DNA from 2 places in the Pseudomonas aestiva genome. Region 2 is predicted to be linked to the other one. Evidence: riboswitches for the same ligand, from Rfam matches in the RefSeq annotation. Region 2 holds a riboswitch; the other holds the start of a gene.
What was found. Region 2 has a riboswitch for cobalamin ahead of AABM56_RS02850 (ABC transporter substrate-binding protein). Riboswitches for the same ligand answer to the same signal wherever they lie in the genome.
Positions count from the first base shown of each region.

Region 1: another riboswitch for cobalamin. It lies ahead of cobO (cob(I)yrinic acid a,c-diamide adenosyltransferase); the one in region 2 lies ahead of AABM56_RS02850 (ABC transporter substrate-binding protein).

Region 1 is NZ_CP150916.1:1,591,550-1,599,373, reverse strand. Features, by position in the region: gene AABM56_RS07360 (cobyric acid synthase) at 1-679, opposite strand, end outside; gene cobD (threonine-phosphate decarboxylase CobD) at 676-1,665, opposite strand; gene cbiB (adenosylcobinamide-phosphate synthase CbiB) at 1,658-2,566, opposite strand; gene bluB (5,6-dimethylbenzimidazole synthase) at 2,563-3,213, opposite strand; gene AABM56_RS07340 (cobyrinate a,c-diamide synthase) at 3,210-4,508, opposite strand; gene cobO (cob(I)yrinic acid a,c-diamide adenosyltransferase) at 4,502-5,128, opposite strand; cobalamin riboswitch at 5,224-5,419, opposite strand; gene AABM56_RS07330 (four-helix bundle copper-binding protein) at 5,517-5,846, shown strand; gene AABM56_RS07325 (YggL family protein) at 5,985-6,353, shown strand; gene AABM56_RS07320 (metallophosphoesterase) at 6,423-7,256, shown strand; gene AABM56_RS07315 (DedA family protein) at 7,388-7,824, shown strand, end outside.
Region 2 is NZ_CP150916.1:599,927-607,750, forward strand. Features, by position in the region: gene cbiE (precorrin-6y C5,15-methyltransferase (decarboxylating) subunit CbiE) at 1-934, opposite strand, end outside; gene cobG (precorrin-3B synthase) at 1,032-2,318, shown strand; gene AABM56_RS02835 (precorrin-8X methylmutase) at 2,311-2,937, shown strand; gene AABM56_RS02840 (precorrin-2 C(20)-methyltransferase) at 2,937-3,677, shown strand; gene cobJ (precorrin-3B C(17)-methyltransferase) at 3,665-5,335, shown strand; cobalamin riboswitch at 5,342-5,489, shown strand; gene AABM56_RS02850 (ABC transporter substrate-binding protein) at 5,520-6,536, shown strand; gene AABM56_RS02855 (iron ABC transporter permease) at 6,533-7,567, shown strand; gene AABM56_RS02860 (ABC transporter ATP-binding protein) at 7,564-7,824, shown strand, end outside.

The sequences.
Region 1 (7,824 bases), 990 kb from region 2:
GCAGATAGGGCAGCACGCCGAGCACCGGCTTGCCGGTACGGGCTTCGAGCCAGTCCAGCCCGGGTTGCAGCAGCGCCAGGTCACCGCGGAAGCGGTTGATGATGAAGCCGGCGACGCGCGCCTGCTCGCTGGGTTCGAGCAGGTCGAGGGTGCCGACCAGATGGGCGAAGACGCCGCCCCGGTCGATGTCGGCCACCAGCAGCACCGGGCAGTCCACCGCCTCGGCGAAGCCCATGTTGGCGATATCGCCCTGGCGCAGGTTGATCTCGGCCGGCGAACCGGCGCCCTCCACCAGCACCACCTGATAGCCCGCCGAAAGGCGGGCATGGGAGGCCAGCACCGCCTCCCGGGCTATCGGCTTGTAGGCGTGATAGGCCTTGGCATCCATGCTGGTGACGGCGCGACCGTGAATGATCACCTGGGCGCCGACATCGGTGTTGGGCTTGAGCAGCACCGGATTCATGTCGGTATGGGGCGCCAGGCCGCAGGCCTGGGCCTGGACCGCCTGGGCCCGGCCGATCTCGCCACCATCGGCAGTCACGGCGCTGTTGAGCGCCATGTTCTGCGGCTTGAAGGGCACCACGGCCACGCCCTGGCGATAGAGCCAGCGGCACAGGGCGGCCACCAGGGTGCTCTTGCCGGCGTCGGAGGTGGTGCCCTGCACCATCAGCGTACTCATAGGGGACTCCGGTAGCTGGCGAGGCCCTGGTCCAGGCGCTGCCAGCCGGACTCGTCGCCGGGCAGCCCGAATCTCAGGGCGCCAAGCGCGGGAAACAGGCGGGTAAGGATGGCCTGGCGGGCCAGGTGTTCGTGCAGCTCCGCGACGTCCGCGCGCTGCAGCAATTGAAAGAGGGCGCAGCCACCGCTAGGCGCGAGGGCGTGCCGGGCCAGCAACGCCGCCAGGCGCTCACCGGCCTTGAGCAGCGCCTCGCGCTGACGCTGCTGGCCCGGCTGATCGGCCAGCAGTTGCCGGGCGAGATGACGACTGGGGCCGTTCACCGTCCAGGGACCCAGTTGCTCGTCCAGCTGCGCCAGCAGGCTCGGCGCCGCCAGCACGAAGCCCAGGCGCATCCCGGCCAGTCCGAAGAACTTGCCAAAGGAGCGCAGCACGATCAGCCCGGGCAGATCGCTGAAGGGTGCAAGACTCGCTGCCGGGGTGGGATCCATGAAGGCCTCGTCCACCACCAGCCAGCCACCGCGGCGTTCGAGGCGGGCGTGCCAGTCCAGCAGCCGGGCCGGCGACAGGCGTTCGCCCGTGGGATTGTTGGGATTGACCACTACCACCACGTCCAGCTGGTCGAGGTCGGTCGCGATCCGGGCTTCGCCCCACTCCAGCACCTCGTGCCCGGCGCGACGCCAGGCCAGGGCGTGTTCGGCGTAACAGGGCGCCAGTACCGCGACCCGCGCGGGTGCGCGCAGGGTCGGCAGTGCCTGGATGGCGGCCTGGGAACCGGCCACCGGCAGCAACGCGCTGGCCCGGTAACAGGCACCGGCAGCCTCCACCAGGCCGTCATCGGGCTCCGGCAGCCGGGCCCAGGCACTGGCCGGAATCTCCGGCAGCGGCCAGGGCCAGGGGGCCAGACCGGTGGACAGGTCCAGCCAGTCGTCCAGGGGAATGTCGTAGCTGCGCGCCGCGCGCCGCAGCCGACCGCCGTGCTCAAGCAAGCAGCAGTCCTCCCAGGGCGATCAGCGCGGTCCACAACCAGGCGCCACGGCGCACCAGTTTCAGGGCACGGGTGATGGCCAGGAAGGTCGGCACCGGTCCACGGCCCAGCAGCGGACGCTCGTGCCATTCGCCGTGGTAGCGAGCCGGGCCGCCCAGGCTCACGCCCAGGGCGCCGGCACCGGCCGCCATCACCGGACCGGCGTTGGGGCTGTCCCACAGCGGTGCCTGGGTGCGCCAGCTTTCGATGGCGCTCCAGAAGCGGCCGAGACCGGCATAGGTCAGGGCCACCAGGCGCGCAGGAATATAGTTGAGGACATCGTCCAGCCGCGCCGCGGCCCAGCCGAAACGCTCAAGGCGCGGCGTACGATAGCCCCACATGGCGTCCAGGGTATTGGCCAGGCGATAGAGCACCACACCCGGGGCACCCAGCAGGGCGAACCAGAACAGCGCGGCGAAGACGGCATCACTGCCATTCTCCAGCACCGATTCGGTGGCGGCGCGGGCCACGGCGGTCTCGTCCAGCTCGCTGGTCTCGCGGCTGACCAGGTAGCCGACCCGCCGCCGTGCCTCGGGCAGATTGTTGCGTTGCAGGGCGCGGGCCACCGGCTCGGCGTGCTCGCCGAGGCTACGCAGTCCCACGGCCAGATACAGCGCCAGGGGCTGGATTATCCAGGCCAGCCAGTCGAGCTGGCAGAGCAAGGCGGTGAGCAGCACCCAGGGCAGCACGGCCAGGCTCCAGGCCACCACGCCATGGCTGCGCCAGCCACGGCCACCGGGATTGAAGCGGGCTTCGAGGCTGTCGGCCAGGCGCCCGAACAGCACCAGGGGGTGGGCGCGGCGGGGTTCGCCGAACAGCAGGTCGAGCAGCATGCCGCTGACGACCGCGAAGGCCAGCATCATGGTTTCTGGCCCCAGTGATTCTCGAAGACCAGCTCCTCCAGCGGCCGCCCCTGGCGCCAGCCCTCCTCTTCCAGCATCGGGCGCGGATAGAAGGCTTCCACCGGTCCCAGGCAGAGGATGGCCGCCGGCTGCGCGCCTTCCGGCATCTCCAGCAGGCTGCGCACGGCTTCCGGCTCGAACAGCGACACCCAGCCCATGCCCAGGCCTTCGCAGCGCGCCGCCAGCCAGAGATTCTGGATGGCGCAGGACAGCGAGGCCAGGTCCATCTCCGGCAGGGTACGACGGCCGAAGACATGGGCTTCGCGGCCGTCCATGAGCGCGGCCACCAGCACCTCGGCGCAATCGAGGATGCCCTGCACCTTGAGTTTCATGAAGTCGTCGCTGCGCTCGCCGAGGGCGTCGGCGGTGGCGCAGCGCTCTTCTTCCACCAGCTCGTGCAGGCGCTGGCGCAGGGCCGGATCGCTGATGCGCAGGAAGCGCCAGGGCTGCATCAGCCCGACGCTGGGCGCCTGGTGGGCGGCACCGAGCAGGCGGGCCAGTTGCTCGGGGGGCACCTCGCCACCGCAGAAGTGGCGCATGTCGCGGCGCTCGGCGATGGCTCGGTAGACGGCGGCTTGTTCGGCGGGGGTATAGGGGGTCGTGGTCACGGCTTGAGCATCGCGGCGGCCGCGGCGGGTGCCGACGGCATGTAGAAGTGAATATAGCTGGCGGTGAGGCGACCGTCGCGGTAGACCGCCTCGGCGACCGCCTTGCCGTTGGGGCACAGCCCGCGCGCCCAGGGCACCTCGGATGACTCGAGGGCCGAGTGATGATAGGTGTGGCCACGCAGGGTGCCCTGCTCGAACTCCACCGACTGCAAGGCCAGGGCGGTGAGGCGCGCCTGCATCCGCGCGCTGCCCGGCAGCAGTCCGAGCAGGCTGGCGGATTCGCCGGCCTTGTCGGTCAGTTCGTCGAGCAGATAGAGCATGCCGCCGCACTCGGCGAGGATCGGTTTGCCGGCCGCATGGTGGGCGCGAATGGCCGCGCGCATGCCCAGGTTGTTGGACAGCGTCTGCAGGTGCAGCTCGGGATAGCCGCCGGGCAGATAGAGGCTGTCCACCGCTGGCAGCGCCGTGTCGGTGAGCACGGAAAAGAACTGCAGCTCGGCGCCCAGGGCGCGCAGCAGATCGAGATTGGCCTGGTAGATGAAGGCCAGCGCCGCATCCCGGGCCACGCCGATCCGCACCCCCGCCAGCAACGGCTCGACCACGGTCGGCGGCGGTGCGGCAAAGGCCACTGGCGGCGGCACTTCAAGGGTGGAACTGGCGCCCAGGGCATCGGCCGCCAGGTCGAGACGACGATCCAGGTCGGTGACCTCGTCGGCCTGGATCAGCCCCAGGTGACGACTGGGCAACTCGATGCCGGCATCGCGCGGCAGGCTGCCAAAGAAGGTCATGCCCGCTGGCAGGCTGCCGCGGATCAGTTGCGTCTGCCGCGGACTGCCACTGCGATTGGCCAGCACCCCGGCGAAGGGCAGGCCCGGCCGATAGTGGGCCAGGCCATAGGCCAGGGCGCCAAAGGTCTGCGCCAGGCCGGCGGCGTCGATCACTCCCAGCACCGGTACGCCAAAGCGCTCGGCCAGGTCGGCCGCCGAGGGCTGGCCGTCGAACAGGCCCATGACGCCTTCGATGAGGATGAGATCGGCCTCCCCCGCCGCTTCCCACAGCAGGCGCCGGCTCTCGGCCTCGCCGATCATCCACAGATCGAGCTGGTAGACGGGTGCGCCGCTGGCGCGGGCGAGAATCATCGGATCGAGAAAGTCCGGACCGCACTTGAACACCCGTACCCGCCGCCCCTGGCGGGCGTGCAACCGGGCCAGGGCAGCGGTGACGCTGGTCTTGCCCTGACCGGAGGCCGGAGCGGCGATCAGCAGCGCCGGGCAATGCCGCGTCTCGCCTACCATTCGATACCCTGCTGGGCGCGGACGCCGGCCTGGAAGGCATGCTTGACCAGACTCATGTCGGTCACGGTATCGGCGGCCTCGACCAGCGCCGGCGGCGCACCGCGCCCGGTCACCACGACATGCTGGTGCGCCGGGCGCCCGGCCAGATCGGCCAGCACCTGATCGACGTCCAGGTAGCCGTGCTTGAAGGCGATGTTGAGTTCGTCCAGCAGCACCAGGCCGATGGCCGGATCGCGCAGCAGCTCGACCGCCACCGCCCAGGCCGCGGCAGCCGAATGCAGATCGCGGGCCCGGTCCTGGGTATCCCAGGTGAAGCCCTCGCCCATGACGTGGTAGCGCACCTCGTCCGGGAAGCGCCTGAAGAAGAGTTGCTCGCCGGTGTCGCGGCGGCCCTTGATGAATTGCACCACGCCCACCTTCATGCCATGGCCGAGGGCACGCGCCGCCATGCCGAAGGCCGAGCTGCTCTTGCCCTTGCCGATGCCGGTGTGGACCAGCAGCAGGCCGCGCTCGTCCTGGGCTTCGGCGATGCGGGCGTCGATCACCGCCTTCTTGCGCACCATGCGCGCACGGTGGCGCTCGTCGCGCTCGGGGCTGGTCGAATCGGGGCTATCGGTCATGGGTGGTTCTCCGGGTGCGGGCGCGGCGGAGAAACGGGCAGAGACGCCGCCCGCGCAAGGCAGGTGGCGACGCCGCGCGACGCCCTCCGCATCGCCGAGATGAACGCAAGCGTGGCCGGTCTCCGGGCTGGTGAGCCGATGCCCTGGGGGCATCCGCTGCGCCCCTTCCCGGCCAGGGCCAGTGGGTGTCGCGCAGCTACTGCTCAACTACCGTTGCGGGGGCAGCGCCGGCTCGACCGGCTTCCCTGTTTCACCCCGGCGAGGCGGGGCACCACGTGCAAGGGCGCAGGGTACGGACTACCCGGGAGAGCGTCAATCGATCGCACCGGCCGAACTCGGCGCCAGCCGACCGGGTCCACCCTAGGCACCCCACACCAGGAGCTACCGGATGAACGATGCCACTCTCGCCGCCTGTATCAAGGCCTGTCTCGACTGCGCCGCCGCCTGTGAAACCTGTGCCAGCGCCTGTCTGGGGGAAGCCAATCTGGACATGATGCGCGACTGCGTCCGCCTGGACCGGGACTGCGCCGATGCCTGCCGCCTGGCCGCCACCTTCATGCAGCGCAATAGCGACCGCATCGCCGAAGTCTGTGCTCTGTGCCTGGCCACCTGCCGCGCCTGCGCCGCCGAATGCGGCAAGCACAAGGCCGATCACTGCCAGGCCTGCGCCCGGGCCTGCGAAGCCTGCGCCGATGCTTGCGCGGCCATGGCGGCCTGAGCAGGTCCTTCCGCTACTGCGCCCTCCGGTCGCAGGCAAAAAGGTCCGGCCGACCCACCGCTGGAGCGGTCGGCATTGGCATTACCCGTCGACGCCAGGGATAATGCCCGCCCTTTAATCGATATCCAGGCCTTCGCCATGACCGATACCAACCAAGATCCCCGTTTGAGCCGCATGAAGCGTCGCCTGCGCAAGAAGCAGTACCTGGGCGAATTCCAGGAACTGGCCTTTGAAATCAAGGTGAGCTTCAAGAACGAACTCAGCGAAGACGATCTGGACACCTTCCTGGGCGACTTCATCGACTACGTCGAAGAGCGCACGCTGGACTACATCGGCGGCTTCGACAACGCCTGGGTCGAAGGCACCATCATGGCCAACAAGCGCTACACCTCGCCCACCGCGGAAGACCGTACCGCCCTGCTGGACTGGCTCAAGGCCCGCACCGAAGTCGGCGAAGCCAACGCCTCCGAGCTGCATGACGCCTGGCACCACGACGGCGAAGTCTAACTAGCCTTCGCCGGATCGCTTGGCGCCCGTTGCGGTCGTAAAGGGGAATCCGTTGGAAACCAGGTCCTCATGACGACCCTCCTGCAAATCTCCGATACCCACTTCGGCACCGAGCAACCCGCCGTGGTCGCGGCTCTGGAAGCCCATGTCCGCGAACACGGCGCCGATGTTCTCATTCTCTCCGGGGACATCACCCAGCGCGCCCGGCGCGAACAATTCGCCGCAGCCAAGACCTTTGTCGAACGCTTGGAAAGCCACGGCATTCCGCAAACCCTGGTGATCCCGGGTAATCACGACCTGCCGCTGTACAACGTCTTCGCGCGTTTCCTGACGCCCTATGGCAACTATCGCCACCATTTCGGTCAGGATCTGGAGCCCAGTATCGAAAACGACGAGCTGTTGCTGGTCGGGCTCAACACCACCGCTCCGCAACGCCACAAGGATGGCGCGGTAAGCACCGAGCAGATCGAGCGGGTGGCCGAGCGCCTGCGCCGCGCCGGTCCGGGCAAGCTGCGCATCGTCATCGCCCACCAACCCTTCGGCGCCCTCGAACTCAGTGACCTGAGCAATCTGCAGCACAACGCCGATCACGCCCTGGCCACCTGGGCCGACGCCGGACTGGATCTGGTGATGGGTGGGCATATCCACCTGCCCTATGTGCTGCCGCTGAGTCGCCAGTACCCCACCCTGCCCCGCGAGGTCTGGATCGTCCAAGCCGGCACCGCCCTCTCCTCTCGCGTGCGCGGCACCTCGCCCAACTCCTTCAATCGCCTGCTGGTCGGCGAAGGGGCGAAGAAGACCGTGGACGTGGAACGCTGGGACTTCCAGGGCGATCGTTTCGTCGTCGGCGAGCGCCACGCACTGCGCTGGCAGGCTGCTCAGGACGCTCTGGCGAAAAGTTGAGGCGTCCAGTCGGGGGCGCCGATGCGCGCTCCTGCGCACTTCCAGCAATGGAAATTGATTCAAGCTGTTGAAACGGCTGGCAGGCCACGGGCGCCAAGTAGTCTTAGGACTTTCGGCAAGAGTGGCCTCCCATGGAATCCCTGACGCAATCGCTGCTTGGCTTTATCGAAACCCACCAGGCCTGGGCGCCGCTGCTCGTCGGCCTGCTCGCCTTTGGCGAATCCCTGGTGCTGCTGGGCGTCTTCATTCCGGCCACGGCCCTGCTGCTGGTGGTCGGCGGCCTGGCCGGCTCCGGAGTGCTCTCGCCGGTGCCGCTGGTGCTGGCCGCCATCGTCGGCGCCATCCTCGGCGACATCTGCTCCTACATCATCGGCCGCTGGCTCGGTCCCAGTATCGTCCACCGCCCGCCCTTTCGCCGCTATCGCAAGCAGGTGGCCAGGACCCGGCTGTTCTTTCGCCGCTATGGCTTCTTCGCGGTATTCGGCGGGCGCTTCCTGACTATGATCCGCAACACCGTGCCCCTGGTGGCCGGGATGATGGCGATGAACCAGCTGCGCTTCCAGTCGGC
Region 2 (7,824 bases):
CTAGGGCCTCCGGGGCCTGGCCGGCGACCAGTTGCAGCGCCGGGGCGCCGAGCAGGTCACGGTTGTGGAGGATATGGGCCTGGCGACCGGCGTCGGCCTCGATGGCCAGCACCCGGCAGCGGGGATGGCTGCGCGCCCATTCGATGCCGATGGAGCCGCAGCCGGCGCCCACGTCCCACAGCAATTCGCCGGGGCGCGGCGCCAGGCGTGACAGGGTCACCGCGCGCACGTCTCGCTTGGTCAGCTGGCCGTCGTGGCGATAGGCGCTGTCCGGCAGACCGGGGGTGAGCGGCAGTCCCGCTTCACCGGTCTCGCTCAGGACCTCGATGGCCACCAGGTTGAGCGCTGCCGCCTCCGCCAGCGACCAGTCCTGGGCGCGGCCGCTGATCCGTCGCTCCAGAGGACCGCCCAGGTGCTCCAGCACCTGCAGCTGGCTGGCGCCAAGGCCCTGGTCCACCAGCAGCGCGGCCAGGGCGGCAGGGCTGTGGCCGTCATTGCTCAGTACCAGCAGGCGGGCGCCGGGATGCAGGTGGCACACCACCCCGGCCAGGGGCCGCGCCACCACCGACACCAACGCGACCTCCTGCAACGGCCAGCCAAGGCGAGCCGCGGCCAGGGAGTAGGAGGAGGGCGCCGGCAGCACCTGCAGTTCGTCGGCCGACAGCTGGCGCGAAAGGCTCGCGCCGACACCGAACAGCATGGGATCGCCGCTGGCCAGCACGCAGACCGGGGTGCCGCGACGGTCCAGGACCGGGGCCAGGGCGAAGGGTTGCGGCCAGGGCTCGCGGATGGCGCGAAGGCAGGGTGGCAGCAGCGCCAGCTGGCGTGGACCGCCAATGATGACCTGGGCGTCCAGCAGCGCGCGGCGGGCCTGCTTGCCGAGGCCGGGGTAGCCGTCTTCGCCGATACCCACCACGGTCAGCCAGGGGATCATGAACACACCTCATCGAACGTCAGCCGACCGGGCGTTTTCAAGGGGTCGGGCAAAGCGGGCATAATAACGTCTTTCCCGTTCAGCCCGACCTTCCGCCGTGAATCCTCCCTCTCCCTCCGCCCTCGTCCCGCGGCCTTCGGCCTGTCCGGGGCTGCTGCGCATCGTGCCCGCGCGCGATGGCGGCCTGTGCCGGGTGAAGTTGCCGGGCGGGCGACTCACGGCAGGCCAGGCGCGGGCCATCGCCGCCGCCAGCGAGCGCTGGGCGAATGGGGTACTGGAGCTGACCAACAGAGCCAACCTGCAATTGCGTGGCGTGCGCCCGGATGGCGCCGACGCCCTGGTGGCCGCGCTGCAGGCCGCCGGTCTGGGTCCGGCCGATCCGGCCGCCGACGACGTGCGCAATCTGCTGCTCAGCCCGGCGGCGGGGCGTGATCCGCAGCAGTTGCAGGATGTCCGTCCCCTGGCCGCCGAATTGCTCGCCCTGCTGGAGGGTGACCGCCGACTGCATGGCCTGTCGCCCAAGTTCGCCCTGCAACTGGACGGCGGCGAAGCCCTGGCGCGGCTCGACCATCCCCATGATGTCTGGCTGTCGGCTCGCCCCGAAGGCTACCTGCTCGGTCTCGCCGGTATCCCGCTGGATGCGCCGGTTGGATTGATCGACCCGGGCCAGGAGGTGGCGACCGTCGCGCGCCTGCTGCATCGCTTTCTCGACCTGGCCGGTCCCGAGCAGGGCCGCCTGCGCCAGCTGCTGGCGCAGCGTCCGGTCGCCGAACTGCTGGCGGGGTTGGATCTGCTGCCGGTTCCGCGCAGCCCTCGTGCGCCGGCCGCAACCGCGCTGCGCCTGGGCAGTCATCCCCAGCTTCAGCCGGGTCGCTGCTGGGTCGGCGCCCAGCCCGCCCTGGGCCGACTGCCGGCAACCAGCCTAGCTGCCCTCGCCGACCTGGCCGAGCACCTCGGCGAGGGCGCGCTGCACCTGACCCCCTGGCAGGGCCTGCTGCTGCCCGACGTGCCGGTCGACAGGGCCCCCGAGCTGCTCGGCGCTCTGGCCACCCTGGAGCTGACCACCGATCCCGCCGCGCCCCTGGCCCGGCTGATCGCCTGCACCGGCAGCCAGGGCTGCGCCAAGGGCCAGGCCGACACCAAGGGCGATGCCCTGCGCCTGGCCGAGCGGCTGCCGGCGGACGTGGAGGTGCATCTCTCCGGCTGCCCGCGCAGTTGCGCCCTGGCCGGCCAGGCGGCCCATACCCTCTTGGCGGTGGCTCCCGGCCGCTATGACCTCTTCGTGCGCGACGCCACCCAGCCCGGTCCGGGCCGGCGACGCGCCACCCATCTATCCCTCGACGAGGCCGCCGCCTGGCTGGCCCGGAGTCCCAGTGATGCTTGAATACGAACGCGACGGCCAGGCGATCTATCGCCAATCCTTCGCCACCATCCGCGCCGAGGCCGATCTCTCGGCCATCCCCGCCGACCTGGAAAAGCTCGCCGTGCGGGTGATCCACGCCTGCGGCATGGTCGACGTGGTCCAGGACCTGGCCTTTTCCCCGGGCGCTGGCGCGGCCGGTCGCGCGGCCCTGGCGGCCGGCGCGCCCATCCTCTGCGATGCGCGCATGGTCGCCGAGGGCGTCACCCGCACCCGCTTGCCGGCCAACAACCCGGTGATCTGCACCCTGCACGACGAAGGCATCCGCGAACTGGCCGTGGCCCAGGGCAATACCCGTTCGGCGGTGGCTCTGGAGCGCTGGCGGCGGCACCTGGCCGGCAGCGTGGTGGTGATCGGCAACGCCCCCACGGCGCTGTTCTATCTGCTGGAGATGCTCGATGCCGGCGCGCCCAAGCCGGCGCTGATCCTCGGCATGCCGGTGGGCTTTGTCGGCGCCAGGGAGTCCAAGGACGCCCTGGCCGCCGACAGCCGCGGCGTGCCCTATGTCATCGTCCGCGGCCGGCGGGGTGGCAGTGCCATGGCCGCCGCGGCGGTCAACGCCCTGGCCACGGAGGTGGAGTGATGGCGGGCCGCCTGCTCGGCCTGGGCGTCGGCCCCGGCGATCCGGAACTCATCACCGTGAAGGCCCTGCGCCTCTTGCAGGGCGCGCCGGTGGTGGCCTATTTCGTCGCCAAGGCCAAGGCCAACGCGGGCCAGGGCGGCAATGCCTATGGCGTCATCGAGGGCTATCTGCTGGACGGCCAGCAGCGCCTGCCGCTGGTCTATCCGGTGACCACCGAGAAGCTGGCGCCGCCGCTGTCCTATGAGACGGTGATCGCCGACTTCTACGACACCGCCGCCGCCCAGGTGGCCGACCATCTGGACGCCGGCCGCGACGTGGCGGTGATCTGCGAGGGCGATCCCTTCTTCTACGGCTCCTACATGTACCTGCACGACCGCCTGGCCGAGCGCTACGAGGCCCAGGTGGTGCCGGGGGTCTGCTCCATGCTCGGCGGCGTGGCCATGCTCGGCCTGCCGCTGGTCTATCGCAACCAGACCCTCACAGTGCTCTCCGGGGTGCTTTCCGCCGAGGAGCTCAAGGCGCGCCTCGCCAGCGCCGACGCCGCCGTGGTGATGAAGCTCGGGCGCAACTTCGAGAAGGTGCGCCAGGTGCTGCGCGACCTGGGCCTGGACCAGCGCGCCCGCTACATCGAGCGCGCCACCATGGACAACCAGCGCATCGTCGCGCTGGACGCCGTCGAGCCCATGGCCTCGCCGTATTTCTCGCTGGTGGTGGTGCCGGGGGTGAAATGGAAGGGTTGAGCCCGGCCATCGTCATCCTCGGCCCCGGTGCCCTGGCCACCGCCCGCCGCCTGCAGGCCGGCCTGCCGGGCAGCCTGGTACACGGCCTGGCCGGGCGGGTCGAGGGCGATGTCAGCTACAGCGCCTTCGGCGACCACCTGCGCGACCTCTATCGCCAGCAGCGCCCGCTGCTGGTGCTCTGCGCCGCCGGCATCGTCATCCGCAGCCTGGCGTCCGTGCTGGATGACAAGACCGCCGAGCCGCCGGTGCTGGCCGTGGCCGAGGACGGCAGCGCCGTGGTGCCGCTGCTGGGCGGCCTGGCCGGCGCCAATCGCCTGGCCCGTCAGCTGGGTAGGCTGCTGGACGTGGCCCCGGCCATCACCACCAGCGGCGAACTGAGATTCGGCACCTGCCTGCTCGATCCGCCGGCCGGCTATGCCCTGGCCGATGTCGACGTGGCCAAGCACCGGGTCGCCGATCTGCTGGCCGGCGCCCCGGTCCGCATCGAGGGCGAGGCGCCCTGGCTGGATGAGGTGCCCCTGGCCCGCGATCCCGAGGCACGGCAACGCATCCTGGTCTCGCCCCTGACCAGCGCCGACGACCATACCCTGTTGATCCACCCCCGCGCCGTGCTGGTGGCGGTAAGCGCCGATGCCACCGCCGCCGCCATTACCGCGCTGCTCGCCAGCACCGGCTATGCCACCGGGGCCGTGGCGGTGCTGCTGGCTCAGGCGGCCGACATGGCAGCGCCCGGCCTGGCCGAGCTGAGCCAGGCGCTGGAGCTGCCGCTGAGATTCGTCGACGCCCGTACCCCGGAATTCGCCCAGGCGGCCGTGGCACGGGCCCAGGCCCAGGGCCTCGCCCTGCACCTGCATGACCGGCCGCTGGACGCCGATGACCTCGGCCAGCGCCGTGGCCGCCTCAGCGTGGTGGGCCTCGGCCCCGGCGCGGCCGAACTCATGGCTCCGGTGGTACGCCGCGCCCTGGACCAGGCCGAGGACGTCCTCGGCTACGCGACCTACGTGCAGATGGCCGGTCCCCTGCGTCCGGACCAGCTGGCCCATGCCAGCGACAATCGAGAAGAATTGCAGCGCGCCCGCCATGCCTTCGAACTGGCCGCCAGCGGGCGCCAGGTGGTGATGGTGTCGTCCGGCGATCCGGGCGTCTTCGCCATGGCCGCCGCGGTGCTGGAGGTGCTGGAGGGCGCCGCCGACCCGCGCTGGGCGGCGGTGGAGCTGGAGATCCTGCCGGGCATCACCGCGGCCATGGCCAGCGCCGCCCTGGCCGGGGCGCCGCTGGGTCACGACTTCTGCCTGATCTCCCTGTCCGACAACCTCAAGCCCTGGACGGTGATCGAGCAGCGCCTGCGCCAGGCCGCCGCGGCGGACCTGGCCATGGCCTTCTACAATCCCATCTCCAAGGCCCGACCGCATCAGCTGGACCGGGCGCTGGACGTCCTGCGCAGCTGCCGCTCGGCGAACACCCCGGTGATCCTCGGTCGCGACGTCGGCCGTCCCGGTGGCGGTCTCGAATACACCAGCCTCGGCGCCCTGCGCAGCGAGATGGTGGATTCACGCACCCTGGTGATCCTCGGCTCCAGCCATACCCGGCGCTTTCCGCGGGCCGACGGCGGCGAATGGGTCTATACCCCGCGCTGGTACGATACGGAATTGTTATAAAGTAACATTTAGTGCTTGAATCCTGGTCGCCGCTGGCTCACCCTCGGCGACCTTTCCGTTCCCTGGCGGGAAGCCGGTGCAACTCCGGCGCGGTCGCGCCACTGTGAGCTTCGCGAGAAGTGAGCCAGACCTTGCCAGGGGACATCCATCATCCACCAGGGACGCGTCATCCCGAGGAGAGTCCATGTTTCGTCGTCTTCTGCCGCTGCTCGCCGCCGGCCTGCTGTCCGTATCCTCCCTTACCGCCCAGGCGGCCACCCCCTATCCGCTGACCATCCACAACTGCGGCCGCGACCTGGTCTTCGAGCGCGCGCCTCAACGCCTGGTCAGTCTGGGCCAGGCCAGTACCGAGTTGCTCTTGCGCCTGGGCGTGGGCGCGCGGCTGGTGGGCACCGGCGTCTGGTTCGGCGGCTTGCCCGCGGACCTGCAGGCGGCGGGCAAGGACATTCCGCGGCTGGCTGACAACGCCCCCAGCTTCGAAGCCGTGGTCGGCTCCCGGCCGGATCTGGTGGCGGCCCAGTACACCTATCACGTCGGCCCCGGCGGCGAGGTGGCGGACTTCCCGCGCTTCGCCACGCTGGGCATCGCCGCCTATGTGGCGCCCAGCGATTGCGAAGGCAAGGCGGTGACCGCCGACTCCAACAGCGATGGCAGCCGCAGCGCGCCCTTCGACATGCAACTGGTGACCCGCGAGGCCCAGGAGCTGGCGGCCATCCTCGATGTGCAGCCGGCCGGCGAGCAGCTGGTTGCCGAGCTGGACCGCCGTATCGCCGCCGCTGGCGAGCAGGCCAAGGCCGCCGGGGTCCGGGGGCGCTCGGTGCTGTTCTGGTTCTCCAGTCCGCGGCTGGAAGGGGATCCCTGGGTCGCTGGCAACCTCGGCGCGCCGGCCTGGATCGCCCGCGCCCTGGGCCTGCGCAACGTGGTCGACAGCGCCGAGGAATGGCCGGCGGTGAGCTGGGAGCGCATCGCCAGTCTGGACCCTGACTATATCGTCGTGGCGCGCATGGATCGCCGTCTCTATCCCGCCGATGACGTGGACAAGAAGCTGGCCTTCCTGCGCAGCGATCCCCTGACCCGCGAATTGCGCGCGGTGCGCGAGAACCACCTGCTGGTGGTGGACGCCCCGACCCTCAATCCCTCGCTGCGGGTGGTGGACAGCGTCGAGACCCTGGCCGCCGACCTGGCCAAGCCGCAACCATGAGTCTGCCCCTGGCGGCCGAGGGGGCCCGACCCTGGCGCTGGCTGCTGGGCCTGGCCGCGGTGCTGGCGCTGGCGGCGAGCGTGGTGCTGGCGGCGTCCTTCGGCGAGATGCCCATCGCGCCCCTGACCAGTCTGCAGGCCATCGCCAACGGCCTCGGCCTGGGGCCCTATCCGGTGGAGCGCATCGTCCAGGGCATCGTCTGGGAATACCGCCTCAGCCGCGCCCTGGTGGCCGCCTGCTGCGGCGCCGGCCTGGCGGTCTCCGGCGCCATCCTCCAGGCGCTGCTGCGCAACGCCCTGGCCGAACCCTATGTGCTGGGGCTGTCGGCCGGCGCCTCCACCGGCGCGGTGCTGGTGATGCTGCTGGGGGTCGGTGGCGGGATGCTCGGCGTGTCCCTCGGCGCCTTTCTTGGCGCGGTGCTGGCCTTTACCGTGGTGCTGCCCTTTCTCGGCAGTGGCGGCAGCACCCGCATCATCCTCGCCGGGGTGGCCGCGTCCCAGCTGTTCAATGCCCTGACCGCCTATATCGTCGCCACCGCGGCCAATGCCGAGCAGGCGCGCAGCGTGATGTTCTGGCTGCTCGGCAGCCTGGCCGGGGTGCGCTGGCCGGACGTCTGGCTGGCCGCCGGGGTGGTGCTCGCTGGCTTGCTGGTGTGCCTGGCCTGCGCCCGGGCGCTGGATGCCTTCGCCTTTGGCGAAGACGCCGCCGCCAGCCTCGGCGTGGCGGTGGGGCCGCTGCGCCTGCTGCTGCTGGCGGTCACCGGCCTGATCACCGCCTGCCTGGTCAGCCTGGTGGGCGCGGTGGGCTTCGTCGGCCTGGTGATCCCCCATGTGGCACGCTTCCTGGTCGGTCCGGGGCATGGCCGGCTGCTGCCCACCTGCGCCCTGATCGGCGCGCTGTTCATGGTGCTGGCCGACATCGTCGCCCGCACCCTGGTGGCCAAGCAGACCCTGCCCATCGGCGTGGTCACCGCCCTGGTCGGTGCGCCGGCCTTCGCCTTCATCCTCTACCGCGCGCGGGAGGTCCGATGAGCCTCGCCGCGCGGGACGTGGCCTGGAGCGCCGGCGGCCAGCCGATCCTCGCCGGGGTGACCCTTGAGGTGCCGCCCGGCGGGGTGCTTGGGTTGCTGGGCCCCAATGGCTCGGGCAAGTCCAGCCTGCTGCGGCTGCTGGCCGGGCTGCGGCGGCCAGAGGAGGGCAGGGTCAGTCTCGACGCGTTGCCGCTGGCCGAGTTGCGCCGGCGCGACCTGGCACGGCGGGTCGCCCTGGTGGAGCAGCAGGCCGGTACC